Regions from separate parts of the Ruegeria sp. CE12 genome, predicted to be linked through region 3. Evidence: riboswitches for the same ligand, from Rfam matches in the RefSeq annotation. Region 3 holds a riboswitch; each other region holds the start of a gene.
The links. Region 3 has a riboswitch for cobalamin ahead of ACR0IO_RS05070 (CbtB domain-containing protein). Riboswitches for the same ligand answer to the same signal wherever they lie in the genome.
Positions count from the first base shown of each region.

Region 1: it holds a riboswitch for cobalamin, as region 3 does, so the genes downstream of both, ACR0IO_RS09400 (aromatic ring-hydroxylating oxygenase subunit alpha) here and ACR0IO_RS05070 (CbtB domain-containing protein) in region 3, are expected to answer to the same signal.
Region 2: it holds a riboswitch for cobalamin, as region 3 does, so the genes downstream of both, ACR0IO_RS22115 (hypothetical protein) here and ACR0IO_RS05070 (CbtB domain-containing protein) in region 3, are expected to answer to the same signal.
Region 4: it holds a riboswitch for cobalamin, as region 3 does, so the genes downstream of both, ACR0IO_RS12560 (DUF1636 family protein) here and ACR0IO_RS05070 (CbtB domain-containing protein) in region 3, are expected to answer to the same signal.

Region 1 covers NZ_JBQFRS010000003.1:145,602-153,292, forward strand. The annotation lists gene ACR0IO_RS09395 (FAD-binding oxidoreductase) at 1-1,051, opposite strand, end outside; gene ACR0IO_RS09400 (aromatic ring-hydroxylating oxygenase subunit alpha) at 1,057-2,280, opposite strand; cobalamin riboswitch at 2,393-2,596, opposite strand; gene ACR0IO_RS09405 (AMP-binding protein) at 2,953-4,455, opposite strand; gene ACR0IO_RS09410 (hypothetical protein) at 4,367-5,212, opposite strand; gene ACR0IO_RS09415 (hypothetical protein) at 5,209-6,540, opposite strand; gene ACR0IO_RS09420 (BtaA family protein) at 6,537-7,637, opposite strand; gene ACR0IO_RS09425 (PEP/pyruvate-binding domain-containing protein) at 7,627-7,691, opposite strand, start outside.
Region 2 covers NZ_JBQFRS010000017.1:6,063-13,753, forward strand. The annotation lists gene ACR0IO_RS22090 (lactoylglutathione lyase family protein) at 1-304, shown strand, start outside; gene recR (recombination mediator RecR) at 375-968, opposite strand; gene ACR0IO_RS22100 (YbaB/EbfC family nucleoid-associated protein) at 1,033-1,386, opposite strand; gene ACR0IO_RS22105 (DNA polymerase III subunit gamma/tau) at 1,528-3,291, opposite strand; gene ACR0IO_RS22110 (protein-tyrosine phosphatase family protein) at 3,465-3,968, shown strand; gene ACR0IO_RS22115 (hypothetical protein) at 3,970-4,377, opposite strand; cobalamin riboswitch at 4,466-4,683, opposite strand; gene ACR0IO_RS22120 (TetR/AcrR family transcriptional regulator) at 4,732-5,292, opposite strand; gene ACR0IO_RS22125 (alpha/beta hydrolase family protein) at 5,377-6,234, shown strand; gene rsgA (ribosome small subunit-dependent GTPase A) at 6,266-7,294, opposite strand; RNA gene ffs (signal recognition particle sRNA small type) at 7,469-7,567, opposite strand; gene ACR0IO_RS22140 (bifunctional 2',3'-cyclic-nucleotide 2'-phosphodiesterase/3'-nucleotidase) at 7,607-7,691, opposite strand, start outside.
Region 3 covers NZ_JBQFRS010000002.1:51,430-59,120, reverse strand. The annotation lists gene ACR0IO_RS05105 (cobalt-precorrin-6A reductase) at 1-558, opposite strand, end outside; gene cbiE (precorrin-6y C5,15-methyltransferase (decarboxylating) subunit CbiE) at 557-1,756, shown strand; gene ACR0IO_RS05095 (cobalamin biosynthesis protein) at 1,753-2,121, shown strand; gene cobM (precorrin-4 C(11)-methyltransferase) at 2,118-2,912, shown strand; gene ACR0IO_RS05085 (cobyrinic acid a,c-diamide synthase CobB) at 2,899-4,221, shown strand; gene cobA (uroporphyrinogen-III C-methyltransferase) at 4,218-4,946, shown strand; gene cobF (precorrin-6A synthase (deacetylating)) at 4,939-5,682, shown strand; cobalamin riboswitch at 5,727-5,932, shown strand; gene ACR0IO_RS05070 (CbtB domain-containing protein) at 5,969-6,139, shown strand; gene ACR0IO_RS05065 (CbtA family protein) at 6,144-6,842, shown strand; gene ACR0IO_RS05060 (hypothetical protein) at 6,907-7,401, shown strand; gene ACR0IO_RS05055 (DUF1636 family protein) at 7,398-7,691, opposite strand, start outside.
Region 4 covers NZ_JBQFRS010000004.1:331,623-339,313, reverse strand. The annotation lists gene ACR0IO_RS12580 (LysR family transcriptional regulator) at 1-159, shown strand, start outside; gene ACR0IO_RS12575 (FecCD family ABC transporter permease) at 240-1,250, opposite strand; gene ACR0IO_RS12570 (ABC transporter substrate-binding protein) at 1,252-2,202, opposite strand; gene ACR0IO_RS12565 (ABC transporter ATP-binding protein) at 2,215-2,991, opposite strand; gene ACR0IO_RS12560 (DUF1636 family protein) at 2,988-3,344, opposite strand; cobalamin riboswitch at 3,586-3,792, opposite strand; gene ACR0IO_RS12555 (hypothetical protein) at 3,852-4,355, opposite strand; gene ACR0IO_RS12550 (hypothetical protein) at 4,352-4,573, opposite strand; gene ACR0IO_RS12545 (alkyl/aryl-sulfatase) at 4,788-6,842, opposite strand; gene ACR0IO_RS12540 (hypothetical protein) at 7,146-7,691, shown strand, end outside.

The DNA of each region.
Region 1 (7,691 bases), on a different contig from region 3:
TGGAACAGCAGGCCAGAATGTAACCCGCCTCGATGTCGTCTTCCGAGATTCCGCCATTGTGGACCATGTGAACATCGCCAGAGGTTTTCTTGACCTTGCAAGTACCGCACACTCCGAAAGTACATCCCGACGGAATGTTCAAACCAACCGAGCGCGCGGCGGCGAGAATTGTGTCGGTCTCGGCTACTTTGGCAGTCACACCCGAGGTCGCGAACAGGATCTCTGCACTGCTGTCATCGTCGAGTACAACGTCATCCAACTCAGGTAGATCTGCCTCAGTTTCCACTGGTGCGCCAAAGCTCTCCTGATGGTATTTGTCCATATCAAAGCCAAGACCAGCCAGAGCGTCCCGCACCGCCTGCATGAAGGGCTCAGGGCCACAACAATAGACCTCGCGCTCAAGGTAATCAGGCGCCATCAGACCCAGCATCAACTGGTTGAACTGACCCTGATATCCCGTCCACGGACGGTAGCGATCCGGCTCTTCAACAACGAATTTCAGATCCAAACCATCAGTACGGCTGGCCATCTGCTCTAACCGCTGCCGAAAGATGATCTCGGACGGTCGTTTGGCGCAATTGATGAAAACGACATCCAAATCACGACCTTCATCCCACATACAGGTGGTCATCGACATCATCGGGGTGATGCCGGAGCCAGCCGAGATAAACAGGTACTTTCCTGCCTGGCTTTGGGCGTTGGTAAACAGCCCCCCAGGCCCAATGGCTTTGAGACGCATACCGGGTTGAAGGTTGTCCAGCATCCAGCGCGTGCCGATACTGTCGGCTTGAGCTTTGGCAGTGATGGTTATCGACCGTGGCCGCGACGGCGATGATGAGATCGTATAGGTGCGATGCACGACCCCTCCGGGTTGACTCGGAGCTGGGATTTCGAGCGTCAAGAACTGACCTGGATGATAGGCGAACTGCGCCCCAGACGGGGCACGGAATGAAAAACTGGCGGTGTTCGGCATCTCGGGCACGACAGAGACGCATTCCAGCATTTCGCCATCCTGCCAGATGGCCGAAGAGAGCGTGTTCAGATCTTTCATCAGCCTTACTCCGCCGCCATCGTGTCCGGCGCCAAGCGAGCCGACAGCGTGTTGCAATACCAATCCACGAACTGCAGCACGCCGGATTCCTGAATGGGTGAATACGGACCAGGTACATAGGCCGGACTGTTGATACCCTGCTGGTTGTCCTCAACCACCTGCCGGTCTTCGTCATTCGTGGCGACCCAGACTTCGGTCAGACGTTTCACGTCGTAGTCAACGCCTTCAACCGCGTCCTTGTTGACCAACCATTTGGTAGTGACCTCAGTCTCTGTCGGGCTGATCGGAGTGACTCGGAAAACAAGCGAGTGATCGGCAAGGAAGTGGTTCCACGTGGTCGGATAGTGGAACTTCAAAAGCGATCCCGCATCGGCAAAGGGCGACCGACCCAACCAGCGGCGCACGGCAGACTTTCCGTCCATCGTATAGCTCTCAGCGCCTTCTTTCAGCGGCATACGCGCCAGACGGTATTGACCGTCGTCATTCAGGTAGAACTGCGAAGGCATGCCCGCAGCCTGACACCGGTCGAAATGGGTCTGCATGTAGGCTGGTGTCTCACCACCTTCGATCCCTGTAACGCCCGGATCGTCGGGAAAAGTCCGGCACAGAGCACGATGGTTTCCGCCGCAGTGATAGCACTCGCGGTTGTTTTCCCAAACCAGCTTCCAGTTGCCGTTCTCGATGATTGAGCTTTCAAAGGCGACCTTTGCATTCCCCAGATCGTGCGGCTCAAGATAGGGGCGCGCGATATTGGCGAACGTATCGAAATCCGGGGCGTCATCCGCCAAACAGATATATACTAACCCGGCGAGCTCACGGCAGTGAACTGTCTTCAATCCATGCTGTTTGGGATCGAAGTCCGGCCCCATGTCACGGGCCCATAGCAATGAGCCGTCAAGTTCGTAGGTCCACTGATGATACGGGCAAACCAGCTTCGGCGCATTGCCTTTTGCTGCCTTGCAGATGATCGAACCGCGATGACGGCACGTGTTGTGAAACGCTCGTATCTGGTTATCGGAGCCGCGCACAATAATCACTCGGTAGGCGCCTACATTGTACGTAACGTAGTCGCCCGATTTCACCAACTCACACGCGGGAATGGCAAACAGCCAGTCGCGATAATGGATGGTTTCAAGGTCGGTCTGAAAAATCTCGGGATCGGTATAAAACGCCTGTTCCAGAGCATAACCCGGGTTTCGACGCGCCAACAGGCCTTGGATATTGTTCATTTCTGGCTCTCCTGCCGCGCCCCGCGGCATTGCTTGGGCAGATGACAAGGAGGAACCGTCCGGAGGCGCGCGAGGATCGCGTCCGAAACCCGTGCCCCCACCGCCACCCGCGGTTTGACATATCTGAGAGGCTGGTTTCCGGACTTGAAAGGGACTTGCGCCCGGTTGCGACACCTTCCCGGGATCCTCGTCCCAGTGGTTGATTGTCGAACCTGACCTTCCTTACCGTTGCGGGGGCAGTGCCGGACTTACACCGGCTTCCCAATTCTCCGCTGCCTGAGAATCAAACAGCGGCACCTCACGAATACCAAGTTATTTCAGTCGCTTTTAACCGCTGAAATACTTGCGACATTCGCGGACGCAAAACAGACATCGGATTCCTCGCACGCAAATCAATACGTTCTATTGTTCTCCTCAATCCAATCTTCAAATGGTTTGGCCCAGTTAGGGCAGCTTCTCGTCGACGCTACGACAAAAGCCTCTAATGAGCCCAACAGCATCTTGGACTTTTTCGCAGCTTGTAGCCGGAAAAACGGTCATTCGAGCGGCGTGCAGATCTACTGGCAATTTCTTTTTATAAGTTGCCGGACTTTTTTGCCGATTAATAGGCAGATACAAAACTGTGCTCGACTGCGGTTTCCCGTCGGAACACTGATGGTAAATTACCGAGGATCAACAACCCAACAAGTTAGCAAGTTTTACTCGGTCAACTTTGGAATTGTGGCGTTTGTCCATTGGTATTTTTCTCACGTGGATCACTTTGGCAATACCCAGTTCCCGCGCCAGACTACTCCAGTTTGATAGCCGACCCGCGTCACCTTCAATGCATAAAGCGGGGCTTTCTTCGAAGTTCATAAGCGCACTGTTCGTCACGCCTGGCCATTGCCGGGCTGCTATTTCGATTGCGAAAGGAAAGGTGCGGCCAGTTGGGGTTCTTACATCGCTCCCCAGTCTACCCAGCAGCCACAAACGCCCCCGTTCATCCAAGTGACCCGCGTCGCCTGTTCGATGCCATATCGTGGTGCCGTCTTTGATTTTGTTTTCCTTGGAGTGCGAGGGATCAAGATAGCCATCATTTACATGATCGCCCGCGACCTGAACTTCATCGTTTCGAATTCGGAGTTTGATTTGCGAAACCGGAATCCCGACAAGAAGCCCCTTGCCTGCGGCCATTTCACGTTGGTCAACTTCGGAGATGTCACGCACATCAAGATGCGCAATCGGTTCAGCTTCGGTTGACCCGTAGACGCAGACCACGTCCAGACCAGTATTGGCGAGCAGCCTCTCAACCAGGTCAGGAAACACCGGGCCGCCGCCGGTGAAAACCGTGTGCAGTTGGCCGGTATCTTTACACTGCGCAAGTTTTTCGCACAAAGACGGTGGGATCAGAAGCCGTGTAACTTGCTGCTTCGATATCCAGCCCGCTAACTGCTCGCGAGATAGTCGATCCAGATTGCTCATTTTCCAATTCGGCAAAACAGTCGTACGCCCGGCCGCAAGGTTTATCAGGGTGAAAACCGGGAACGCAACCAGATCCCGTTCAACTGCATCACTGTCTAGAAGCGGCGCAATGGCATCATGTTGCGCCATCAGAAACGCGTGGCTGCGGGGTATGGCCTTGGCTTGACCTGTGGTGCCGGAAGTGAAGGAAATGAGCGCTGTGTCACTGTCATGAACAGCCGCGACTCCGGGGTCACTGCCGGCATTGCCTGGTAGTAAAAGACGCAGCTTAAACAGTTCCGGCACAACGAACTTCAGCAACGCAAAATAACCTGATGCGCAAAAGGCCTTGGATCGGGTCGTTCTCGCCGCGTGACGCAACCCCGCGAGCCCCATTGCCGGTTCAGGCAAAACCACCGTCGCGCCCAATGACCATAAGGCCGCAAGGCTAGCGTAAAGATCAGCGTTTACCGGCATCGCCAGCAGAACGTGATCGCCATGGCCAACCCCCTTGCGTTTCCACTTACTGACCAATTTCTGTGCTCGCATCTGCACTTCGCTAAAGGTGACCTCGCGACCGTTGCCCTCAACAATGGCCGTCCGGTCCGGGTGTCGATCAACCGCAATGGCAAAATGGTCCAGCAGGTTAGCCATCCAGACGCAGCCCAAACAGGTTGTACCGCCTGAATACCGTTGCCCCTTCGACAACGCTGCGATTGGCGGATTGGTTGTCATCATGGATCAACGCGTGGATGGCGGACTCATAGCCAAGCTTCAGGGCTGACATATGGAATTGACTGGCCAAATGGCGACCTGCGCCACGTTCAAGGCTTGCATAGGTCTTTAAGATTGCCGCTGTCGGGTTTGGGCCTTCTGCATAGTTCGGAATGCCAAACAGAAAGCCCGCCAATGAGCCGTCCGGACGCCGGGCAAAAAAGATAAGCTCGCGCTTCAGCGTCGGAACGACAGGCATGTACATAGAAAGAAAATCACACTCAGAGATAGGCTTATAGAAAGCGTTTCGGGAAAAAGCCTCGACAGATAGATGATACACTTGCCGGAATAATTCTTCGGGGTTGGTTCCGTCCCAGGGCTCGACATTAAATGCGTCGGTTGCAGCAGGAGAAGAGCTGGCCGTTTTTGCCAATGACACACGTGCCGAGAAATACTTGCTGATGGTGATAAATCCCGCCGCCTTAAACACGTCGGGCTCATGTGATTTGTTCGTCGGCTCCATCAAAAAGGGTGCTGAACCGTCACTGTACGATACAAACCGATAGCTGTGCCAAGTATCTCCGGACATCGGACCAATGATCCGATCAACCCCGGCATGCCGGACACGTTCAATTGCCATTTGCAGAGCTTCCAAGCCGGCCTCTGGGGTCTCACACGAGAAGTCGCCGATTGTTGCAGCTGGAACACCAGCCCAATCGGGGCCCTGCAGATAAACAGACAGTTTGGCGCCGTCAGTCTGAATGCTCTCTTTCGTCATGATACAACTCCGGTGACAAACCCGTCGCCAATAGACCCTGCTATGAACCAAATGTAGTAGGCAAGCGGGGGCAGAGCCGCCAAAAGCGTGAGCCTCGAAACACGGTTCTTTTGGAGTAATTGCGGAAAAAACAGGGGCACAATCGCCATAATTACGAGTGATACAAGCGAGAGTGCTGTCAGGGGTTCAGCCCAGTTCGATTGGTCAGAATTCAGGGAAACCGCCCAGATACGAATTAGAAACAGGACCGCGGCAACCAGCGGTATCGCAATAGGAATAGTGCGCAGCGCCACAGCAGTGAGCCCCATGGCCAACCCCATCGCACTGACCCCAAAAAAGGATATCGCATCCCATCCCGTTGCATTTCCCGCCGCAAGCCAACCGAACCCCAGAAGCCCCAAGGCGGCTACGATGTCCAGATCGGGATACTTACTGTCACAAGGAGAAGCAGTACGCGCCCAGCCGTGTGCGGCAAGAACCATGATAGGCAGTACTGTGTTCTGCAATTTTGCGGCTGCCAGCAGCAGAAAAACCGCAACAACATAGACACGGGTCGTATGTTTGGTGAAACCCAGCTTTGTTCCCACCACGCCGAAACTGACCAGAGCAGCAAAGAACAAAATGGTTAGCACGGCCAGCTCTGCCAGGGAGCTAAAATAATGGGCTTTCAGAAAAATCAACAAGCCGAGCGGCAAGAACAGATTGTCAAAGCCCCGCCAGCTTTGTGCCTCGACCAATGTGCCAAAGGCCGCAACCATAAGGGACAGCATCATGATGTTGGACGGCGGGAGTTTCGACAAAAACAAAAAGCAGATGATGGAAACCAACAGCGTTACGACAAAAAATACCACTGACCCTTCCAGGCTCTTGTCGCCATCTTCAACCACGTAGCGCTTGGTTCCATATGTCGTTCCGGCAAGCGCAGCCGCAGCATCCGCCAGTGTCAAAACGGCGATCGGAAGCACGTAATACAGAGTGTTTTCCCCGGCCAGCAAAAAACAAAGCCCAACGGAAATCGCCAACAGGAAATCACCATAAGAGGTGCGTTCAACGCTGTGCAAAGCTGCACCCAGACCGTTTGAGAACCGGGGCAAACGTAAGATCGCCATTACAATCATCGTTACCCCGATCAGCATGTAGACCGGCCAGCGATCCGGGAAAATCCACGGCAGAACCAGCGTGAACAGCCCGGTTCCGACATGCATTAGTTTACGTTGTACTTCTGCGTTCAAGCCAACCTTTTGCGCCAGCCGTCGGACAACTGCCATCAATCCCAACAGGGCCAGAACAGAAGCCAAGGCCAGCAGGATCTGGACCATGACACTCACGCGAGCACCTCTTCCACGACAAAGTCTGAATAGAAAAAGGCCATGTCCCGTGCTTTTAGACGGTCCTCAATCTCGCGTTGTGTTTCAACTTCGCCTCTAAATGAAGGGGGCAAACGGCGCGGTGCCATCATGTTCCAATAAACAAGACGAGCCTTTGGCGCGGCAGCTGACAGGATTGATCCATAGACCTGCGCAAACACTTCAGGCGACATGTATTCGAAAATGTCAGACAGGTTGAACCCGCTGGCCTTTTCACCGGTTGAAACAAAGGCCTCTAAAGATCCGGGTCTGATATCGAGACGATCGAGGCGAGCGCGGATGGTATCATAATGCTCAGGCCGCCAGGCCATCGGCAGCGCGTCGCCATGCGTACCTTTCAGGATCCAGTGCAAATATGGATTTTGCGACGGATCAGTATCAACGCCTGCGTGGCGAATGCGACGCGCCACATGCTGAGCAGGGCTGCCTTCAACGTGATCGAAGAACGCCTTGTCACGTCCCATGCGCCCCATCACAAAGCGAGAAAAGAATACACTCAGTAACAGCCGCCATCTGAAGGTATTAAAGCGCGTATCGAAGAAAACCTCGCGCGCGTCCTGCGATCGGGGTGCAAAGACTTCATCAATCGTACGTCTGGAATGTACAAACGGCAAAAGCCGTGTGCGGAAAATACGAAAGTACCGCTCGAACTTGCCGACCCCGCCTATCCCGTAACGCTCCACATCTGGGGCAAGACCGGCCCAGAAGGCGCTTGTTTCAGGATCAGTGGCCTTCAAAGCCTTCGTCAGCAGCTCTGCTCGCCTCTTGCTGGGCCGCGATCCTGTCAGTTCCAGAAATTCGGGGTGTGTCAAAGATCGGAAAGCACCGATCCTTAACTTTAGACAGGCAATCTGCGCCGGTGAAAGATCGACAACCACAACTTTCGCTGGGTCCAGCGTTAGCATAGCCAGCGCGTTATCCCCTGCCGAACAAATGGACACCAGCGTGCCCCCCGCGCAATCGCCCAGCGCGTCGGTCAGAACGTCCGCATCCTCCCACAACTGGGCATATCGGATATGGTCGAAATCTGCCTTGCTCTCGATTTCACTATACCCCATCGCACCGTTCCACTTTACCACTTGCCCCGTCGACCGACAGGGTTTCACCATCCT
Region 2 (7,691 bases), on a different contig from region 3:
GCATCTGGCGACCGCTGATCGCATCGGGTTCGAGCTTTTTGAATTTCACGGGAACTATGTACCGGAAAACAATATCGACTTTCGCCAGAATGGCACGTTCCATTTTTGCGTCCAGGACCCGGATGTTGAAGGCTTAGTAGAAAAAATTGTTGCAGCAGGTGGCAAACAACGGATGCCGATCCGATACTATTATCCCGGAGAGAAACCCTATCGTATGGTCTACGTTGAAGACCCTTTTGGCATCGTCTTCGAGATTTACAGCCATTCGTATGAATTGACCTATTCGTCGGGCGCTTACACCTAACAAATAGAAGAGAGACTGGTGTGCAACCGGAACAGGCGAACGCGTTCCGTTTGCTGTCTTATTGCAATGCTCAGAGCTCTTTCCGCGCCCTCAGCGCTGCAGTAATCGTCCCGTCATCCAGATAATCCAGCTCTCCGCCAATCGGTACACCCTGTGCCAGTGAAGTCAGGCGCACCTGACCCTCCAATTGGTCCGCGATGTAGTGGGCGGTGGTCTGGCCATCTACGGTGGCGTTCAGCGCCAGAATGACTTCGGAAACCCCCTCGGCCAGAACCCGGTCCTTGAGGCGGGGGATGCGCAATTCGTCCGGTCCGACGCCGTCCAGTGCAGAAAGAGTTCCGCCCAGAACGTGATAGCGGCCTTTGAATACCCCGGCTCGCTCCATCGCCCAGAGATCAGCGACGTCCTCGACCACACAGAGCTCTCCGGTCGCGCGGTCTTCGCTATCGCAGATATCACAGATATCGGTGGTGCCCACATTGCCGCAATTCAGGCATTCACGCGCAGTGACGGCCACTTGTTGCATCGCGTCCGAGAGGGGGGTGAGCAGAAGGGCGCGTTTGCGGATCAGATGCAGGACTGCACGACGGGCCGAGCGTGGCCCGAGGCCCGGCAGTTTTGCCATCAGGTCGATCAGATTGTCGATGTCGCTGTTCGAGCTCACGGCTTGCGCTCCTGCAAAAGGGCCGGGCAGGGGTGCCCGGCCTTTGGGTCGTCAGGAGTGTCTATCAGAACGGCAGCTTGATGTCTGCGGGCAAACCCATGCTTTCGGTCAGCTTGCTCATTTCTTCCTGCGAACGTTCGGTCGCTTTGGATTGAGCGTCTTTGATCGCAGCCAGGATTAGATCCTCGACCACTTCCTTGTCGTCGCCGTTAAAGATGGACGGGTCGATGTCCAGACCTTTCAGCTCACCCTTGGCAGAAGCGGTCGCCTTCACCAGGCCGGCGCCGGATTCGCCGACAACCATGATGTTGTTCAGCTCTTCCTGCATTTCGGTCATCTTGGTCTGCAGATCCTGCGCGGATTTCATCATCTTGGCCATGTCGCCCAGACCGCCAAGGCCGCCGAGTCCTTTGAGCATCGGTAATCTCCTGTAAATCGGTTTGACGCCTAAATACGGATGCCGACTGAGCGACACAAGAGGCCAGCGCGCCTCCCGCCCATTGTTAAGGCCTTTTGCAAGGCAATGGGCCCTGCTGCTTGCGAATTGCAGGTCTGGGTCTCAGTCTTCCTCGAACGGATCCCATTCGTCTTCGACCTCGGGCAGCGCTTCGGTTTCGACCTGAGCTGCGCGTTGTTCGGGGGTTTCGATCTTGGTGATCTTCGCCTTGGGAAATTGTGCAAGGACCGCCTGTACCAGAGGGTGAGCCTCTGCCTCTGATTTCAGAGCAAGTTCTGCCGCATCCCTCAGTTCGGCGATTGTCGGCGTCTCTCCGTCGGATACAATGGAAACAGCCCAGCGATTGCCGGTCCAGCGTTGCAGAGACGATCCTAGCCTGGCGGCAAGATCGGCAGGTGCTTGCGATGCTGGCGTGAATTCTATTCGGCCGGGTTGGTAGGATACCAGCCGAACCCCATTTTCCACCTCGACCAGCAATTTGACATCCCGGTTCGACCGGATCAGTTCGACCACATGCTCGAAGCTCGGATAGCGCGCCAGCGCTGCCTGAACATCCTGCGCTAACGCGGCTGAAGGCGCGCCGCCGTTGCCACGCGGTGGCGATGTATAGGCAGGTGTCGCGGGGGTGTGTGCTTGTGCAACCGGGGCACCATTGCTAGGCACCGGTACGCCACCACCCGGCCCACCAACTGGCGGTGGAGGAGCATCCTGCAGCCGTTTAATCAGTTCTTCGGGGCTTGGCAGGTCGGCAACATGGGTCAGACGGATGACAGCCATCTCCGCTGCCATCATCGCATTGGGCGCGGCGGCAACTTCCTCAAGCGCTTTCAACAGCATTTGCCACATGCGCGTCAGCACCCGCATCGGCAGGGCTTCGGCCATTTGCTGGCCACGTGCGCGTTCGTCTGGCGAAACGGTTGGGTCTTCGGCCGCGTCCGGTGTGATTTTAACGACGGAAACCCAGTGAGTAATTTCGGCCAAATCCCTCAGTACCGCCAGCGGATCCGCCCCTTCGGCATATTGGGCACCAAGCTCAGTCAGTGCACTTGCCGCATCGCCGCGCAGGATCATATCAATCAGATCAAGAACCCGTCCCCGATCCGCAAGGCCCAGCATTGCGCGAACCTGATCCGCACTGGTTTCGCCAGCGCCGTGCGAAATCGCCTGATCCAGCAGTGACGTCGCATCGCGCGCGGAACCTTCTGCAGCGCGGGTGATCAAAGCCAGCGCATCTTCGGCGATCTGAGCGTTCTCTGACCCGGCAATTTTTTTCAGCAGGCCAATCATGACCTCGGGCTCGATACGTCTCAGATCGAAGCGCTGGCACCGGGAAAGAACGGTGACCGGGACCTTGCGAATTTCAGTCGTTGCAAAGATGAACTTCACATGCTCGGGTGGTTCCTCGAGCGTCTTGAGCAGCGCGTTGAATGCACTGGTCGAGAGCATGTGAACTTCGTCGATGATGTAAATCTTGTAGCGAGCACTGGCGGCGCGGTAGCGTACGCTGTCGATGATTTCCCGGATATCATTGACGCCGGTCCGACTTGCGGCGTCCATTTCCATCACGTCGACATGGCGGCCTTCCATGATCGCAACGCAATGTTCGCATTTCCCGCAAGGTTCAGTCGTCGGTCCGCCATTGCCATCGGGACCAATACAGTTCATGCCCTTTGCAATGATCCGCGCGGTGGTCGTTTTGCCCGTTCCGCGAATGCCGGTCATGATAAAGGCCTGCGCGATCCGGTCGGCCTCGAACGCGTTTTTCAGCGTGCGCACCATGGCATCCTGGCCGACGAGATCAGCAAAGGTTTCCGGGCGGTATTTTCGGGCTAGAACCTGATAGGCGGGGCTGGGTGTGTCGGTCATGTCTGCTCTGGCGGATTCGTATCAAGGATGCAGCGTAGTTGTCCCCGCGGCTTACGTCCACAGCGCACAGGCACGAATTTCGTTTGGGAATACCAGCCGATGCGCATAAGCTGGCCGGACCGATTTCGAAAAACTGAGTTCTGTTGCATGCCATTTCTTGGGAGGAGTAATTTGTGTCTCAGCTGGTGATCTATGCCCTGCAGGTTGGAAATGGTACGCTCGCGCTGACGTCGATACCCGGCAAAGATGGTGACTATTCCGGCGATTTGGACCTGATAGCGAACTGGAAGCCAGGTCTTGTCATTTCAATGACAACTGAGGCCGAGATGGTGCAGCTCGGCGCAGGTGATTTCGGCAGCGATATTCAAAGCCGGGCTAGTCGATGGGCGCATTTGCCCGTGACCGACTTCGGTGCGCCGTCACCAGAAATCAATGAGCTGTGGACTGAGACCAGCGCAGCAGCTCGACATGCACTCTCGGGCGGAGGACGGGTACTGGTTCATTGCCGCGGTGGCTGCGGACGATCGGGGATGATTGTGCTTCGACTGATGATCGAATGCGGTGAAAGACCCGAAAACGCACTCCAGAGGTTACGCAAGGTGCGGCCATGTGCAGTTGAAACTGATGATCAGCTAAACTGGGCGATATCGGCAGCTCAGCCGCAGCTCGAGCACTGAATCATGCAGCCGCGTGCTGGCTGATATCGACATTTTGCCTTGGAACGAGCGCATTGGCCTCAAGTAGCGCATATGGTGGACTGGAAAGAATGCTGGAAGGCAAAGCGGTGTTTGCTGAGCCAAACATCATGTCTGCATATTCATCCAGCGCGTTGGTCTCGACGGACATATCTGAACCGCAAAAAAACCTGATCTGATCAGGTCCCGCGCGAAAGCGGGCGGTGCAACCATCCGGGCAATGGGTCAGCTCGCTGCTGCCTTCGATTTCGAATTCTCGCGTCGCTACTGGTCCAGCTGTTGTCATGGCCTGCGCCATTGCACGGGCCATTCTGGCCAGTGCGGGGCAGGTTTTGCCTGTCCGTTGGCAAACTGTAGCTATAAATTCGTGTGTCTCGGTCTTCCAGATCATGTTGCGCCCTCCGCGCGCGAGACGGGGGCTTGGTACAGGCTGGACTACGCGATGCGGTCAGACCCTGCCCGGACACCCCGCCCGAGTTTCGGTTTCAATTCCGATGGCAGGTCTCCTGACTTGCGGGTCATCGCTTTGCCGACCTTCCCAGCCTATTGGCCAGTGGTATTTCGGCATTGCTCTCCGCCTACAGTTGCGGGGGCAGTCGCGGCATAGGTCCATTCCAACGTTTCGGGCAGGACCGCACCGTGTTCCCTTTTCATCCCGTACCAGTCCGATACGAGAACCATCGCCTAACCGCTAATGCTTGTGGTCGGCTTGAGTCAAGCTGCATTCCGCCGCGGTCAGTAAGCTTCAGAGAGCGTTGGCGGGCAGAAACCTCGGCAGGTTGCGCAATACATCCGAATTTCGACGCGCGCGGGCCAGTTGCCATCCGCCCTGAAGCATAATGAACAGTGTATCGGCGGTTTCCTGAGGATGATCGACGCCAAAGCGTTCGGCATGCCTGCGGACTTGCACAATCCAGCTTTCGTACAGGCGGTAGGCGTGATCCCTGAAAAGTTGGTTCTCCGGCCCCTCGAACAGCGTGGCGGATATAGGGCAGGTTTCCCAGCGACCGGATTTGTCAAAGAGCTTTGCGATCTTGTGGCATAGGGTTTCGACGCCATCGCGAAAGTCGCGTGCGTCTTTGAAAGAGGCCGCAATCAGTTCCAGCATTCCATCTGACGCCCAGCTTGCCGCAGCAAGGGCCAGGTCGGACTTTCCCTTTGGAAAATGATGGTAAAGCGAACCTTTGGGTGCCTGGGCCTCTGCCAGCAATTCGGACAACCCAACGCCGTTGTACCCCGAGCGCTGGAACAGCTCGGCGGCGGTCTGGATCAGGCGATCTCGGGTTGGTAGCGGACGTTTGGTCATCTTTCATCGATATTGACAGCACTAGACCAAATGGTCCAGATGGAATTATTAGACTGATTGGTCCAGACTTGGTTGGAGGATTCAATGTTGGACAGCCAGCAGAATGCGCTCATCGAGGATTTTCAGTTTCCGGCTGGTTCAGCGACGCTGTCTGCCCGTCTGTTCCTGCCTGCGACCGAGCCTGATACAGTTGTAGTTCTGAACAGCGCCACCGGCGTGCCACGCGATTACTACAGGCATTTTGCACAGTGGCTGGCTGTCGAACAGGGTATTGCCTGCCTTACATACGACTACCGCGATTTTGGCCATTCCCTTTCAGGGCGCTTGCAGGACAGCGACGTGACCATGGCCGATTGGGCTCTTGTCGATATGCCAGCGGCCCGTGCTGAGATGCGCAGAAGATTTCCGGATGCCAAGCTCTGGGTTATTGGTCATTCGGTTGGCGGGATGTTGGGTCCAGTCCAGCCGGAAATCGAACAGATCGACCGGATGATTTGTGTCTGTTCGGGACTGGTGACCGTATCCGATCATCCCTGGCCATATCGTGCATTGGCTATGTTGTTCTGGTTTGGTCACGCTCCCCTGATCGTGCGCCTGAAGGGATATCTGCCGGGTAAGTTGGTTGGTTTTGGTGCTGACCTGCCGCCAAAAGTGTATTGGCAGTGGCGAAAGTGGTGTACCGCACCTCAAAGCTATTTGCCTGAGACCGGAGTTACACTGCCCGAAGCGGATTGGTCGCGTTCAGGTGCGCCCGTCGACGTTCTTACATTTGAGGATGATGAGATGGTGCCTCCGGAGGCAGTTTGGCGACTTGCAGATGCCTACGGGCCTGCTGCCAGACGTCACCTGTTGAAGCCCGGCGATTTTGGCCTCAAGGGTGTGGGGCACATCGGGGCGTTTGCCCGTCGCAACTCTGCGGTTTGGCCCCGGTTGATTGCGTGAAGTAGGGCACCGCACGGAGGTGCCCTTTCCTTCAGAACCGTTTGCGTGATTTCTTATCCTGCATCACGGATCGCACCATTTTCCCAAAGGCTTTGTCACGTGCGCGCGACTGCGCGATTGTTTCAGAGTTACGCCGATCTTCGCGTCGCAGCTTCCTCCATCGCTCTAGACGCGCCGGGTCGAGCTCGCCGGCGCTGATGGCTTCTTGGATCGCGCAACCCGGTTCGGTTTCGTGGCTGCAATCCGCAAAGCGACAGGTTTCGGCAAGTTCGACGATATCCGAGAATACTTCATCGACCCCTTCTTGAGCATCCAGCAGACGCAGGGCGCGCATACCGGGGGTGTCGATCAGCCAACCGCCGTTACGCATCTGGTGCAGCTCGCGCGAGGTCGTCGTGTGTCGTCCATGGGCATCATCTTCACGTATCTCCGCGGTGGCTTCGTTTGCGCCAGTCATTGCGTTAGTCAGTGTGGTTTTACCTACACCTGATGAGCCGATCAGAGCCGCTGTTTGCCCTTTTGGACACCAATTCAGGACCTGTCGCACGTCATCGTCATCATGGGCATTCACTGGCACAACCGTCAGAAAGAGTGTCAGTGATTCTGCGCGTGAAACATAGTCTTTCGGATCATCGCACGTGTCTGCCTTGGTCAGCACGATCACTGGATAACAACCAGCCTGATGTGCAAGTGCCAAGTATCGTTCCAGCCGAGGCAGGTTAAAGTCTGCGTTACAGGAACTGACGATGAACAGAACGTCGACGTTGGCCGCAATCAACTGGATTCCAGCACCGGTGCCTGCGGCCCGGCGTTTTAGCAGGCTCCGCCTGTCCAGCAGTCGTTGGATACGCATGTGTTCATCGACCAAAACCCAATCACCGACAGCAAAATCACCAGTAGATTGGTTGTTACTCAGCAATGTTGCTTCGCCGTCAGGATGCATTCCGATCAGACGGTCACGGTGAACTGCGCTCACGCGATAGGGAGTGTATGTTGGATCAGCCGCATATTGCGCGGCAAAGTGAGAGGACCATCCGAGGTCCGATAGTGTAAGGGACATTGATCTGCCTGTGTTCAGAAACAGCAAGCCGCACAGATGGCGCACGCGCATCCGTGGGTGATGTGTTCAGGCAGTCGGAAGTGGCCGCTAGATCAGCGCCGCACTGCCTGAGGGATTTGTACTACAATCATCAAAGCCCTCCTTTGGCTGCGGATTGATCGCCGAATTGGCGGTAAGTGAGAGGCTGGACATCGACCCAAGCGGGACTCGTTGTGGCTGCTTCCTTCCGGACCTGACCAGGTTGGCGAGGCGCTCGCCCGCGCCAACCTCTCGAAGCCCGATATAGGGATTTGGCAGTGCAATGACAACCCATCACAGGCTTAGTCTGATCCTGAGAAATCCATCAGGGTCCTGATCGAGAATTTGCGGTTCGTATTCTGCCAGTTCTTGTAGATAA
Region 3 (7,691 bases):
CCGCTTCATCAGCGCAAGATCATCGTCCAGCGAAAATGGTCCACGCGACACCACAACCTCGCAATTCGGCAGCAGCAATTCATTTGGTTCATCAACCAACCGCAGCAGGTAGTGATGCTGCGGTTGGGCGGCAAAGTCCTCAAGGTGCATACGACCAACCGCCAAAAACACGCGTTTGGCAGCACCGTTCAGTGCAGCGACTGCAGCATCGATACTGGCAACGCGCTGCCATTGGTCCCCCTCCTGCTCAGCCCAGGCTGCACGCGTCAGGGCGGCCAGGCTCACACCAGCTTCACTGCAGGCCCTATAGGCGTTGTGGCTCATCTGGGCTGCGAAGGGATGCGTCGCGTCAACGACATGGCTGATCCCATGATCACGTATATAGCGCGCCAACCCCTCGGCACCGCCAAATCCACCAACGCGGACCGGCACGGGTTGCGGACGCGGATTGTCTACCCTGCCCGCATAAGAATAGGTTGCTTTGATACCTTTTTCAGCCACCGCCTTGGACAACGCATTGGCCTCGGTGGTGCCACCAAGGATCAGGAGGTGGGACATGACTGATACTCCGTGGCTGACCGTTCTGGGGTTGGGTGAAGATGGACTGGATGGCCTGTCGCCCGCAAGCCGTCAAGTGCTGGAACGCGCCGAAGTCATCATGGGTCCACCCCGGCATCTATCATTGATCCCTGAATCAAATGCTGAGCGCATCGAATGGCCGGTTCCGTTTTCTGACGGCCTGCCATTACTGAGCAAACAGAGAGGGCGCAGGACGGTCGTTTTGGCATCGGGCGATCCGTTCTGGTTCGGTGCAGGCTCAGTCATTGCGCGCCACTTCGAGCCGGGAGAATGGACGGCACTTCCTGGTCAATCGACCTTTTCACTGGCCGCCGCAAGGCTTGGCTGGCCTTTGGAAGGCACGCTGACATTTGGATTGCATGCCGCCCCTCTGACTCGTTTGCGACCCCATCTGGCCCCCGGTCTGCGTGTGATTGTCTTGCTTCGCAACGGGGCTGCTGTTGCCGAGCTTGCGACATATCTGAACGAAACCGGATTTGCCGATACTTCGCTTCACGTAATGGAAGCGCTTGGCGGGCCGCGCGAACGCTCTCAGAGTATTTCGTTGACCGAAGCACTGCTCGGATCGTTTGAACATCCCGTCTGCGTTGGCCTTGAAGTTGCAGGCACCGGCCGTGCATTCCCCAAGGCTTCGGGAAAGCCGGATAATATATTCGAAACCGACGGTCAGATCACCAAACGTCCAATACGCGCCCTGACCCTTTCGGCTTTGGCTCCACAGCGGGGCGAGCATCTTTGGGATATCGGGGGCGGTACCGGATCAATCAGCATTGAATGGCTGATGTGCGACCCTACCCTGACCGCAACTTCGATTGAACCGCGCGAAGACCGCGCCGAACGCATTCGCAGAAACGCCGATACGTTGGGTCAGGATCGTCTCATCGTCGTGCACGGCACCGCACCGGACGGGTTGTCGGGGCTGCCCCGGCCCGATGTCGTTTTCATAGGCGGTGGTCTCAGCGAAGAGCTTCTGAACTGGTTACAATCCAACCTTTTTACAGGCACGCGGCTGGTCGCCAATGCGGTTACACTTGAAAGCGAGGCTTTGCTGGCCAACTGGCACGAAAAGCTTGGCGGTGAATTGCTGCGCATCGAGCTGGCGCAGGCGTCAGCGCTTGGTCCCCGGCGTGGTTGGAAATCAGCCTACCCGGTTGTGCAGTGGAGCGTGACGTTATGATCGTCGCAGGGCTTGGGTTTTCCTCAAACGCCACCGCAGAGAGCCTGCAGGCGGCATTCAATCTCGCCACTGCCGATCATGCTGTGGAAGCTCTCGCAACAGTCGCGGACAAAGAAGGGCACGAAGCACTGACTGCCTTTGCCGAATCGACCGCCCTGCCCCTGCATTTCATAGCTGCTGCCGATCTGGCGGGTCAGCGCACACTCACCTGCTCGAACCGCAGTCGTGCCACCTATGGCACTGGCAGCGTGGCCGAAGCATCCGCTCTTGCCGCAGCCGGACCCGGTGCGCGGCTACTCTCACCCAGACAGATTTCGGACGATCGCCTTGCGACATGCGCGATCGCTATCGGAGGACAGATATGACCGTTCATTTCATCGGTGCCGGACCAGGTGCCGCCGACCTGCTGACCCTGCGCGGACGCGATATCATCGCATCCTGCCCAGTATGCCTCTATGCGGGCTCATTGGTGCCAGAGGAGATTCTGGGCCATTGCCCAGAAGGTGCAAAGATCGTGAACACCGCGCCAATGGATCTGGATCAGATCGTGGCCGAAATCAAAGCAGCTCACGAAGCCGGACAGGACGTGGCGAGGTTGCATTCAGGCGACCTGTCGGTCTGGTCGGCCATGGGTGAACAGATTCGTCGGCTCAAGACCGAAGGCATTCCGGTTAGCGTAACACCCGGCGTGCCATCTTTTGCCGCCGCTGCCGCATCTCTTGGAACCGAACTGACCCTTCCCGGGCTTGCTCAATCTGTCGTCCTGACCCGCACTCCCGGGCGTGCGTCGTCGATGCCCGAGGGTGAAACGCTGGAAAACTTTGCCCGCACCGGCGCAACATTGGCCATTCACCTGTCGATCGGCAATCTGGACAAGGTGATTTCAGATCTGGTGCCTGCCTATGGGGCTGACTGTCCAGTGGCCGTTGTCTATCGCGCCAGTTGGCCGGATGAGCAGATTATCCGCGCCACCCTGGCAACCCTGAAAGATGCGCTGGACGAGAGCATCTCTCGCACAGCATTGATCATGGTAGGCCCAGCACTGGCCGGTGAAGGTTTTGACGAAAGCTGTCTGTATTCCAAAACCTATGACCGCCGCTATCGCCCGCAGAGCGCGGAAAGCCCGTGGTCGAGCTGGAGCCATGGTGATGACTAATCCTCCCGGAATTCTGATTTCGGCACCATCCTCAGGCACCGGAAAAACCACAGTCATGCTGGGTCTTTTGCGCGCTCTGGCCGAAGATGGACTGACGGTACAACCGTTCAAAAGCGGCCCGGATTACATCGATCCCGCTTTTCACAGAGCGGCGACTGGCCGGGACTCGTTCAACCTGGATAGCTGGGCGATGGGTGCGCCTTTGCTTAACGCGATCTCGGCGCAGTCAGAGGGCGCAGATATTGTCGTGGCCGAAGGTTCCATGGGACTGTTTGATGGGGTCGCCAAGCCCGGCGAACTGGGCCATGGGTCCAGCGCTGAAACAGCCCAGCGCATGGGCTGGCCTGTCGTATTGGTGCTGGATGTTGGTGGTCAGGCGCAATCCGCGGCAGCCACGGCGCTGGGGTTCCGAATGTATAATCCGGACCTTCCTTTTGCCGGTGTGATCCTAAACCGTTGCGCGAGCCCGCGGCATGAACGCCTGACACGTCTGGGTATGGAGCGTGCGGGTCTGCCGGTGTTGGGTGTGTTGCCGCGTCGGGGTGATCTAACTTTGCCAGAGCGGCACCTTGGATTGATACAAGCGGTCGAGCACCCTGATCTGGAAAGCGCGATTGCCGGATACGCGGCCTTTCTGCGTGAACATGTGGATCTGGATGCGATCAGGGAGGCTGCCTCCTCAGGCCCCAATGGGCCATCTCCGACCGCGCTGCCGCGCCCCCCGGCCCAAAGGATTGCGCTGGCCAAGGACGAAGCATTTTCCTTTACCTATCCGCACCTTCTCAAAGGTTGGCGTGCTGCGGGTGCTGAAATCCTGCCATTCTCGCCGTTGGCCAATGAAGCGCCTGCCGACGATGCAGATCTTGTCTGGCTTCCAGGAGGTTATCCTGAGTTGCATGCCGGCACTCTGGCAGTCGCTGACACTTTCCAGACTGGTCTACGCAAGCACGCGGAAACCCGTCCAGTACATGGTGAATGCGGTGGATACATGGCTTTGGGGGACGTGCTGATCGACAAGGAAGGTACGCCACACAAAATGGCGGGACTACTCGGTCTTGTGACCTCCTATGAGAAGCGCAAATTCAACCTCGGGTATCGCAAAGCCGAGTTGTTGGCAAAGATGCCCGGTTTCGCGGTTGGTACAGCGCTTCGCGGGCACGAGTTCCATTATTCGTCTATTGTCGAACAGCCCGATGCCCCTCTTGCGCGAGTCTTTGACGCAGAAGGTGCGGAAGGACCGCAGACAGGATCAGTTCGGGGCAACGTCACCGGCACATTCTTTCATCTGATCGCAGAGGCCTCAGCATGAGCGGTTTCGTTTCGTTCATTGGCTCAGGCCCCGGAGATCCGGAACTACTGACGCTCAAGGCCGTTGACCGGATGCAAAAGGCCGATGCGGTTTTGTTCGACGATCTCAGTAGCGGACCTATTCTTACCCACGCCCGCGAGGACGCAGATTTGGTGGGTGTAGGAAAGCGTGCTGGTCGCCCCTCACCCAAGCAGGATCATGTGAGCCGTCTGCTGGTCGACTATGCACAAACCGGTGCCCATGTCGTTCGCCTGAAATCAGGTGACGGAGGTATGTTCGGTCGGCTTGAAGAAGAACTGGTCGCGCTGAAGGCGGCGGGGATCGAGTATGAAATCATCCCCGGAATTCCATCTGCCGTCGCCGCCGCGGCAGCCGCAGGCATTCCGCTGACCCGCCGCCTGACAGCTCGCCGTGTACAATTTGTCACCGGCCACGATGTCAGCGGCAAACTGCCCGAAGATTTGAACCTGCCGGCGTTGGCGGATTCGGGGGCGACCACAGTTGTTTTCATGGGCAAACGCACTTTCCCGCTACTTGTTGAGGCGCTGCAAGCACATGGTCTGCCTTTGGACACGCCCGCGCTGATGGCAGAATCTGTCTCGACACCCGATCAGTCGCTGCACCGCTCGACCATCGGAGCGTTGTCGGAACGGCTGCAGTCTGAAATCGGAACAGCCCCGGCACTGATACTCTATGGACCGCTGGCGGAGTTCGATAATGTATGAACTGAGCCTGATAGGGATCGGTACAGGCAATCCGGATCACGTGACATTTCAGGGTGCCGAGGCTATTCGTGCAGCTGATCTGATCCTGATCCCGCGCAAGGGTGAGAACAAGGCAGATCTTGCCGGCGTACGTGAGAAGATCATTTCTCAAGTCACTGAAGCGGCTCCGCAAATCGCCTATTTCGACATCCCCACGCGTAGGGCCGATGATGGCTATCTACGTGGGGTGGATGAATGGCATGATGCAATAGCACTGCGCTGGCAGGAAGCGATCGCATCCCATCCTGATGCACAATACGTGGCCCTACTAATCTGGGGCGATCCCTCACTTTATGACAGCTCGCTGCGAATCGCTGCGCGTCTCTCACCGCAACCGATCAAACGGGTGATTCCCGGTATCACGGCCCTGCAGGCCCTGACCGCAGCACATGGGATTCCGATCAACGATATCGGCGCACCTTATGTCGTTACAACCGGTCGCCGTATCCGGGACGAGGGTTGGCCTGAGGCTGCTTCAACCGTCGCAGTGATGCTGGACGGCGAATGTTCGTTCCAGAGCCTTGATATGGCAAATTATGACATCTGGTGGGGCGCTTACGTCGGTATGGAAGAAGAAATCCTGATCAACGGAAACTTGTCCGAAGTTTGTGATGAGATTCTCTCAACTCGTGCACAGGCAAGGGCTGATCATGGCTGGATCATGGACATCTACGTTCTGAAAAAGCGTGTGAATTGACGCAAAACGTCGCAAATGGCGATTGCGCAAACCTGTGCTTCGCGGCTAAATGACCGGGTCTGGTCCTGCCGGAGACATCCGGATGCTAAGAGGGAATGTGGTGCGACTTCGTCTGAGGTCAAAGCCAAAGCCGCCCCCGCGACTGTAAGCGGTGAGCCCCTGTTCAACCAGCCACTCCCGAATTCGGGGGGAAGGCGAACAGAGGCACCGACCCGCGAGCCAGGAGACCTGCCAGGCGAACGTAGAAACACCAGCCGTCGGGTGCGACGGCACTGGAGGACAAGAAATGACGACACAAACTCAAACAGCATCTGCTGCAAAGACAGGCTTTCTGCCGGTAATGTTCGCAGTGGTTCTGGGCCTGGGTATCATCACCCTGACCGGCCATGTTCAGGCATCTGGCTTGCATGACGCGGCACATGACGTGCGCCACGCAACCGGTTTCCCCTGCCACTAAGCAGATGTTCAGTCGCATTTTGACCAGCGCGTTGTTCGCTGGTGCTGCAGCGGGGCTGATTGCCGCCTTGCTGCAGCTTGTATTTGTGCAACCCGTTCTGTTGCACGCCGAGCTCTATGAGTCCGGTGAACTGGTGCATTTCGGCGGAGAAGCTGTCACGGCCCATCCCGAGCTACCGGGCATGTTCTCTGAGCTGACACGCGACGCGCTGAGCGTCATCTTCACCATGCTCACCTATACCGGTTACGCACTGGTTCTGGTTGCCCTTATGTCTGTGGCCGAAGGTCAGGGTCACAAGATCGATGGTCGCACAGGTGTTCTGTGGGGTCTGGCGGGCTTTATCGCGGTTCACTTTGCACCCGGCTTTAGCCTGGCACCCGAAGTTCCTGGCGTTGCTGCTGCAGATGTTTACGCACGGCAAGTCTGGTGGTTCGCCACCGTCGCGGCTGCGGCGGTTGCCATGTGGCTGATTGCGTTTGGTGGCAACATCATCAGCTACGTGATTGCGGCAGCGTTGCTCGTTGCTCCACATCTGATCGGCGCACCCGAACCGGATGTCTTCACCGGACCGGTCCCAACCGAAATCGGTGCTCTGTTTGCCGCACGTGCCTTTGGCATCGGCCTTGTCGCATGGGTTCTGGTTGGCGCATTTGCCGGTTACTTCTGGCAAAGCGAAGGCAAACGCGCCGAAGCGGCAGCCTGATACCCCAATATGTCATCCCGCCGGGCCCCGCCCGGCGGGTTCTTTTTTGGCTCAAGGAACAGAAATGGCACGTTCACTTGCCCTCTTTGCAATTGGTCTGGTCTTCGGCGGAGGCGCTGGTTTCGTTCTCGCCGCGGCCAATGGCGTCACATTTGACGGCCACGACCATGCGGACCCCAATCAACATGGCGGTTCTCATGCCGAAGCCATGGCGCATGATCACTCGACCGCCATCAACCTGCCTGCCGGTCAGGATGCGCCCGGTCTGGAAATTGCGGTAACGCAGGACCCAATGGCCGGATGGAACCTGCACGTCATGCCTCAGAACTTTCGGTTTGCGCCCGAAAACGCCTCTGCTGCGGACAATCCCGGTGAAGGTCACGCGCATGTCTATGTGAATGGCACGAAACTCGCCCGCCTTTATGGCAACTGGATGCACATCTCCGATCTGCCCAAGGGCGAGGTTGAGATTAAGGTATCGCTGAATGCCAACAGCCACAGCCCGCTGATGGTCGAAGATGTGCCGGTCAGTGCTTCGGTAACTGTACAGGTGGACTAAAGCGCCGGAATACGCGCCCGCAAACACAAGCGAAGCCGTCCGCATGGTCGGGCGTCTTCGATCCAGCCAGCGGGGCTGTCCAGATACGCTCGACAAGTCGCAGCAATATCATCCGCATCTGCAACGATATCGATACCCGAAAAAACATATGACGCCATGCCTTCGCCCTGCAGGCCGATCGACGTTGGTTCGCTACATCCACTGAAACAGGCGTGTTCTGCGATTTCGATCTCCGCCGTAAGATCGATGCCAGTCAATGCCGCTTGTACGGCTTGCCGTTCGGCATCACG
Region 4 (7,691 bases), on a different contig from region 3:
ATCGACTATGCGTTTGCGCAGAATGCGATCCTGAAAACCGTTGATTTTCTGACCTCAAATCCTTCGGTGGATGGTCCTGTCATGAGATGGGCAATTGAACAGATCAGCAGTTGGGATCAGCGCGCCTGGATCGGTGATCATCGGGTTGGCAGAAGATAGCCGAGCCCCCCGACTCAGCAGGCGGTCTGCAACAGAACACCCGCTGGTCGCCAATCATCCCATGTGACCGGTTCAACCGGTCAGCCACGCCTTCCTGATCTGAACAGGTAAATGAACACAAAGAGCGACCCGATCGATGTTGTCACGATACCCACGGGCAGTTCCTGTGGTGCCAGCAGAAGTCTGGACAGGATGTCCGAGAGGGTCAGCAGCACGGCTCCTACAAGCGCCGCCGTTATCAACAGGTTCTTGTGAAGTGGTCCGGCAATACCGCGTGCAATGTGCGGGACCATAAGGCCGACGAACCCGATCACGCCCGCCACAGATACAAACGCTGCCGTCGCCAAGGCTGCTGCAAAGAACAGTCTGTATCGCAGTCCTTTGACAGGTATGCCCAGAGTCGAAGCGGTGAAGTCTCCGGTCAGCAGCGCATCCAGCCATCGGCTGCGATAGAGCGCATAGGCTAGGATCAGGCCAAGTCCCGCAAGGACAAGGGGGAAGGTTTCCCACCGCGCCAATCCAAGCCCGCCCAGCATCCAGAAAATCACGGAATGGGCTGCGCGGTTGTCGCCGGCAAAGATCAGATAGTTGGTAATTGCCGAGAACAGGAATGAGACCGAAAGCCCGGCAAGGATCAGTTTTTCCGGTGCACTTGTGCGTAAGCTCTGCACCAAAGCCAGAACAACTCCGGATGCGATGAGACCACCGCAAAAGGCTGCAAGTGGTAAGGTCCAGATGCCCAGAACATCGCCGGTAACGGTGATAACCAGAACTGCACCCGCGGCAGCGCCAGAGGACAGGCCAAACAGAAACGGGTCGGCAAGATCGTTTCGAGTGGTGGTCTGAAGCACGACCCCGACAACACCAAGGCCCGCGCCGATGACAGCAGCAAAAAGAGCGCGTGGTAAACGCAGGTCGAACACGATCCGATGCAGCGGGGACATGTCGCCTTCGCTGATGCCAGTGCCAAGCGAAATGGCGGTCAGGACGTCCGCAACAGGGATCGGCGTGGTGCCATAGATTGTCGACACCAGCAAAAGGGCGACCAGAACGGCCGCCCCCAGCAGTGTTGTCCGGCCCAACGGGCCCATATCAGTTGATCTCGGCGTGCATTTCGCGCGCCATTTTCTCGATCGCTTCGATGTTTGCCGGTCCAGGTGTCAGCTCTTCGTAGCGCAGACCGATCCAGCGTTCATTCTTGACTGCGTCGGTCTGGGACATCACCGGATGCTCTTGCAGGAATTTGAAGGTATCCGCAGCGCCGTTGCCGGTCTGGTAGTCCAGCAGAACCAGGAATTCAGGGTTCGTGGCGGCGACGGCCTCCCACGAGGTGCGGCCCCAGCTGGTGTCCAGATCATGGGTTACGTTTTCGCCACCAGCGGCGGTGATCATCGCGTCAGGGATTGCGAACTTGCCCGCGGTAAAAGGCGCATCAGCCGGACCATCCAGCAGGAAGACGCGTGGTTTCGCCAGATCTGCGGTTTTGGCTTCGATGGCGGACAGCTGGCCCTTCCAGCCATCGACCAGAGCTTCGGCTTTGTCCTCAACATGCATGACTTTGCCCAGACGCAGAACGTCATCGAACAACAGGTCCATGCTGGCTTCGGGGCGGTCCTTGTTCAGGTGTACGCAGCTTTCGGTCAGGACCATGGTCTTGATACCGAACGGGGCCAGCGTGTCCGGAGTGACTTCGCCGCCGGGCTTCATGCCATAATACCACCCGGCAAAGAACAGATCGGGTTCTACCGCTACCAGATTTTCGACAGTGGGGTATTTCGGCGCCAGCTCGGGGATGTCACCGCGCAGCGTGTCGAATTCCGGGCTGGTCTTGTACCATCCGGTGATACCGGTCAGACCAACGATCTTGTCCTGCAGGCCAAGCGCAAAGGCCATGTCGGTCATGTTCATGTCGTGTACGACCAACCGTTCGGGCGTTGAGTCAAAAACAAGCGGTTCGCCGCAATTGTCTACGGTGACCTCATGTGCGGCCGCACTGGTGGCGAGGCCGATGATCAGCGCCACGGGCCAGAGTTTCAGGTTCATGGAAAGCTCCTGTCAGTTTGTAAGCTTGGTTTTTCGGATGTCGAGTGCGGGGATCACCCGGTCTTCGTGTTGAAAACACAGGTATTCGACGCCAAAGGTTTCGCGCACGCGCTGTGGCGTCAGGATGTTGCTGACCGGTCCAAAACCCGTCAGTCGGGTGGATTTCATCAACGCAACATGGGTGGCGAATTCTGGTATCATGACCAGGTCGTGGACGATCATGACCACGGTGATACCAAGATCGGCGACCAGCGAGAGCATGCGCCCCTTGGCGTCGGGATCCAGATGGTTGGTGGGTTCGTCCAGAAACAGCAGCGACGGGTTTTGGGCCAAAGCGCGCGCAATATGCGCGCGCTGACGCTCGCCTCCGGACAGGGTCGACATCTGCTTGCCTGCCAGATGATGCAGCTCGGTCAGGTCAAATATCCTGTCCAATGCCTGTTTATGTTCATCTGCAGATCGGTCGCCTTTGATGGGAATCTGCCCCAAGGCAACGTAATCTCTCAGTCGTAACCGTCCATCGGGCAACTCTTGTTGGCTTACAACAGCGATGGTCCGGGCGCGATCCTGAGGCGATAGCGATCGCAGGCTTTGACCGCGTATCAGTACATCCCCGAGCGCGATGGTTTCGACACCACATAGCAAGTTCAGCAGGGTGGTTTTGCCTGCGCCGTTCGGGCCTGCGATGGCCAGTACTGATCCCTCGTCCAGATCAAAGGACACACCCTGCAGCAGCACATCACCGTTCAATGCATAATACTCGAGATTTTCGGCAACCAGAAATGTCATGCCTGACCTCCAGACAAGATGCGCGGCATGCGCGACAAGGTTTTGGTGTAAAGGGCAGAGGGTCTGTCCGTAGCATTGGTCCAGCCGTCAGCGCTGTCCTGATATTGCCAGGCAAACGCGGCCAGCGCTTCAATGTCCTGCGCTGAACTAATGCGACCGAACAGGTATTGCGCTTTGTCCGCTGCCTGAAAGCCAACAGTCGTAGGATGTGAACAGCCAGCCATGCAGGAAACCCCTCGGATGGCGAAGCAGGACGGAAGCTTATCCGCAATCGCCGCTCGAAGCGCATCGGCACTGTCCGAGCCCTGACAGGTCTCGCAAATCAACAGGAAATGATCAGAGTTTTCTGGCATTACGCGCTCCACTTACTGTCAATCTGAATAATTAGCAATGTAATAACGTAACATAAAATTCACTGCAGGGCGTGTTTGCGAAGCGCCACCGTTGCCAATTCTGAAAACACAAAACGAAGGGTTCAGTTGCTTCCGGCATGGTCCGCTCCACTTGTTGCCAAGTGCGGACAGAAGGTGCCGTTTATGTACACACGCAGATTACGCGCCATCAAAGCCTCCTTCCAGGACGCCCCGCCCCGGGTTGGTTAAACATCTGATGGCAGGTCTCCTGACTTGCGGGTCTATGCTTGGCCAACCTTCCCGGCCTTTGGGCCAGTGGTCTTTTGGCTTCGCTCTCCGCCTACAGTTGCGGGGGCAGTCACGGCATTGGTACGCAGAACGCACCGCACCGTATTCCCATTTTCATCCCTCGGGCAAACCGTCGGGAACCATCTCGTGTCAGCTAGTCTGGTGTCGATAGCGTTGTCAAGCGCCAGCTGAAGGCTTGGTCAACGCGGGGATAGGTTTTTACTTCACGGCCCGAAGCATCGGCCGACGGGAGGTGTCGCCGCGTCTGTCGTTACCGGTCGGAAAGCGATTGGCAAGCGTCAGACCAGCCTGAATCAGATGGGCATCCGGATAGCCGCCGGTAACAAGGTTGACGGCATCGCGCGCTTCGGGCGTGTTGTCGCGCCGCATGTGATGCAGCATCTTCATCAGCGCAAGCTCATCGCATGTCAGTGACCCACGCTGTTCAAGGCAAAGCGGGTCGTTGAAGGCCAACCCCGCCGGGCGGCAATGCAACGTGACCTTGACGATTTTATAGATCAGATGAGCGATGTTCAGGCCCTGATCAACGCCCCAGCGTTCGATGGCCGTGGAATAGGCGTGTTGCCACGATTGCGTATCGGAATCGGCAAAACTGAGGATGAAGTGTCGCATAACAGGCAACAGTCCCAGCTCAAAATCATCGAAGTCTGGTCTGCCCGCAGCTGGTCTGTCGCCGTTTGATCCATAGACTGAAAAGCTCATGCGCGCTTCCTTTCAGAATTTGGGGAATGCGCCGACAGGCTGAGCACGTTTTCTGGCAGCTCATCTGCGGTCAGCTCTGTTTCCGGGCGGGGTGCGGTGGCATGTGCAGGGAACCGCAGGTCGGCTTCGATGGCCTCGCGGAGTTTCGGTTTCAATGCACATCCATGTCGGCTGGCAACAGCATCCATGGCCAGCAGGTCAGCAAGCGATTTTGTCATTATCTGGTTGTCTCTTGGTCAGCGTCGGGCAGGGCGGTGACCGGGCGTGAATCCAGAGAATCTGACTAGGTCGGTATTTAACTGACAAAAATAATCGGGAAAAGCAATGAGGAAAAGACGGACCGGTTGCGACGGCCCGTCTTCCGGCGGGAAAACCCGCCTTCCAAGGCGAAAGCCAACCCTGCGAACCCGAGTCAGCTAACTGATGGGGTTATCAGCCGCCGTTGGAATTCGCGAGCGCAGGCTGGGCAAAGTCGTTTGCCTCAGGGGTAAGATCCTGCGCGCCGGTGCCCGGCATCAGTTCGAAGCCAAGATCGAACTGATCAAGTGTCGAGGCCAGTTGTGCTACGATCTCGGTATCGCCTTCAGATTTGGCGGTTCCATCTGCCAGCATGTCGGTCAGCTTACGTTCGCCGGTCATGACCTTTTCCAGATCAGCGCGGTTCAGGCTGATCGACAGGTCGGCGTTTTCCGCAGTCTGATCAACGATATGGGTCAGGGTGGCGTTGCTCATTTCAACCACAATGTTCTCATCGCGATCGGGAATCGACAGGTTGATGGTGAACTCCATGTTTGCCGCTTTTTCGCTGTTGACGCGGATGCCGAGGAAATCCAGCCACATGGTGGTTTGCATCGCCTTGATCGTATCCGGACCGGTGGTTTCGATGGTGGCACCCTGTGGGATACCGTTGCGCAGTTCATAGGCCGCGCCCAGGAATGAGTTGCGGACCGACGGGCTTTCCTTCTGGTACCCGATCTGCTCGAACGCGTCGGCCAGCAGGTCCTTGGCAGCCTGGTTCTGCGGTTCGGCATAAACCAGTTTGTTGAGGATCTCGGTCGCCTCCAAATACTTGCCGGCATCGACCAGTTCTTGCCCTTTCGCCATGATCGGTTCGGCACCGCCCATCATCTCGACAAACAACGGAGCACTGTCTTCAGGCGAAAGCGGTGTCAGCGTGGTCGGGTTAGCATCCCAATACCCCAGATAGCGGTTGATAACCGCGCGGCTGTTATGCTCGACCGAACCGTGGTAGCTGCGCGCCGCCCATTGCTGTTGCAGACTTTCCGGCACCTCATAGACATTGTGCACCTCATTGATGGTGACGCCTTTGTTGGCGAGGTTCAGAACGCCGTTGTTGAGGTTGGCATAGGTATCGCGCTGCGCCCGCATCACTTCCTGAATGCGGTCATTGCCGAACCGTGGCCAGGAGTGAGAAGCAAACATCACCTCTGCCTCCTGGCCGAACTCGTACAACGCATCGTTGATGTGCTTAGACCAGCTCAGCGCATCGCGGACCAGTGCACCGCGCAGGGTGTAGATATTGTGGATCGTACCGGTGATGTTTTCCGCCGCCCAGAAGGCCTTGAGGTCGGGGAAATAAGTGTTCATCTCGGCAGGGGCTTCGGTGCCGGGGGTATTCTGGAAGATCATGCGGACACCATCAATGGTGATCTCTTCATAATCGTCCGAGACATAGCGGGTTGGCTCGATCAGGCCGGTGGTCCCGGCCGAGATGTTCTTACCGATCGACTGATCCACGTGACCATAGGGGTTACGCGGCAGCAGCACGCCATATTGGAAGAACAGGCGGCGGTTCATCACGTTGCCTGCATAGACGTTTTCGGACACCGCATGTTCCATGAAGCCAGCTGGCGCGATGACCTCTACACCATTTGCAACGTCTTCGTCATTGATGACACCACGGACGCCGCCATAGTGGTCAGCATGCGAGTGTGAATAGACTACGGCCTTAACGGGAAGTTCGCCGACCGTGTCGTTCAGCAGTTTCAGCGCTGCTGCAGCTGTCTCTTTCGAAGCCAGCGGATCAAAGATGATCCAGCCAGTGTCGCCCCGGATGAACGAAATGTTGGACAGGTCGAAACCGCGGACCTGATAGATTTTGTCATCCAGAATCTCGAACAGACCATAGTTCATGTTCAGGATTGCCTGACGCTGCAGCGACGGGTGGATCGAGTCGAATTCCTGACCTTCCTCAAGCAGGAAGTCGTAGCTGCCGATATCCCAGGCAACGATGCCGTCTTCGGTTTTGATCTGACGGTAGTCGGGGACGGCGATCAGGCCCTTGCTGCTTTCTTCAAAGTCGCGCTGATCTTCGAACGGCAGAGAGTCACGCATCAACTCTTGAAATTCAACGGTGAAGCGTGAGGGTGCTTTGCCCTTGGGGTCAAAATGCTCCTGCGCGATCGCGACGCTGGCAGTGAGGCCCAGCAGCGCGGTTGTCAGTACCAAAAAGTTTCGGCGTGCCATATTTAGGACGGCTCCTGTGGATGGTGGTGTCAGAATTCGTACGGGGCAGAAAAAGAAGGGGCGTCGCTGTGCTTATGTGCGGCGTACGTAAATGCATCGGTAGCGATGATGGCCGACATTCAGGCGCTCTCCTTGACCCCTTGAAGCTCGCCGAATTGGCAAACAGTCCGCCCGTCCTAGCCATCCGCATCGTTCCGTGAAGTGCGAACATGTTGCTACCTGCGAGGTAAACAGAGTAAGAGCCGTTGATCGCACACGGTAACTCACCGGTTTTAAAAGCTTTTAGTATTGGGGCTCTGACGAGTGACAATTTCGGAACAGGACATCCGCGAACAGCTTTCGCGCTTACTGAAGCACCCGGATTTTGCCGCGACGCCGCAACGCCGGGCATTCCTGACCTATGTTGTCAATGAGTATTTGGCGGGGCGCGCGGATCAGATCAAAGGCGTTTCGATCGCCATGTCGGTCTTTGATCGCGACGCGAGTTTCGATCAGCAAGTCGATCCGGTTGTCCGGCTCGAGGCGCGCCGGTTGCGTCAGGATATTGACGGCTATTATGCGGGCCCGGGACGGAATGACCCGATCCGGCTGTCGATCCCAAAAGGTGGATATGCCCCCCGATTTGAGCGCGTGGAAATCGTCGACCCGCATTCGCAGGATGATCCGAACACGAGCGTCGAACCCGAACAGCGTTTTCGCTGGCCATATCTGGTCGCAAGTTTGGGTTTGCTGCTCGGTTTGATATTGTTTGCAGTGGTTCAGATCACTCTGGCCCCCGGGCGCGATCCGGAATTGCCCAACGGACCGGTCATCGCTGTTCTTCCCTTCACATCACCAGATGAAGCTCAG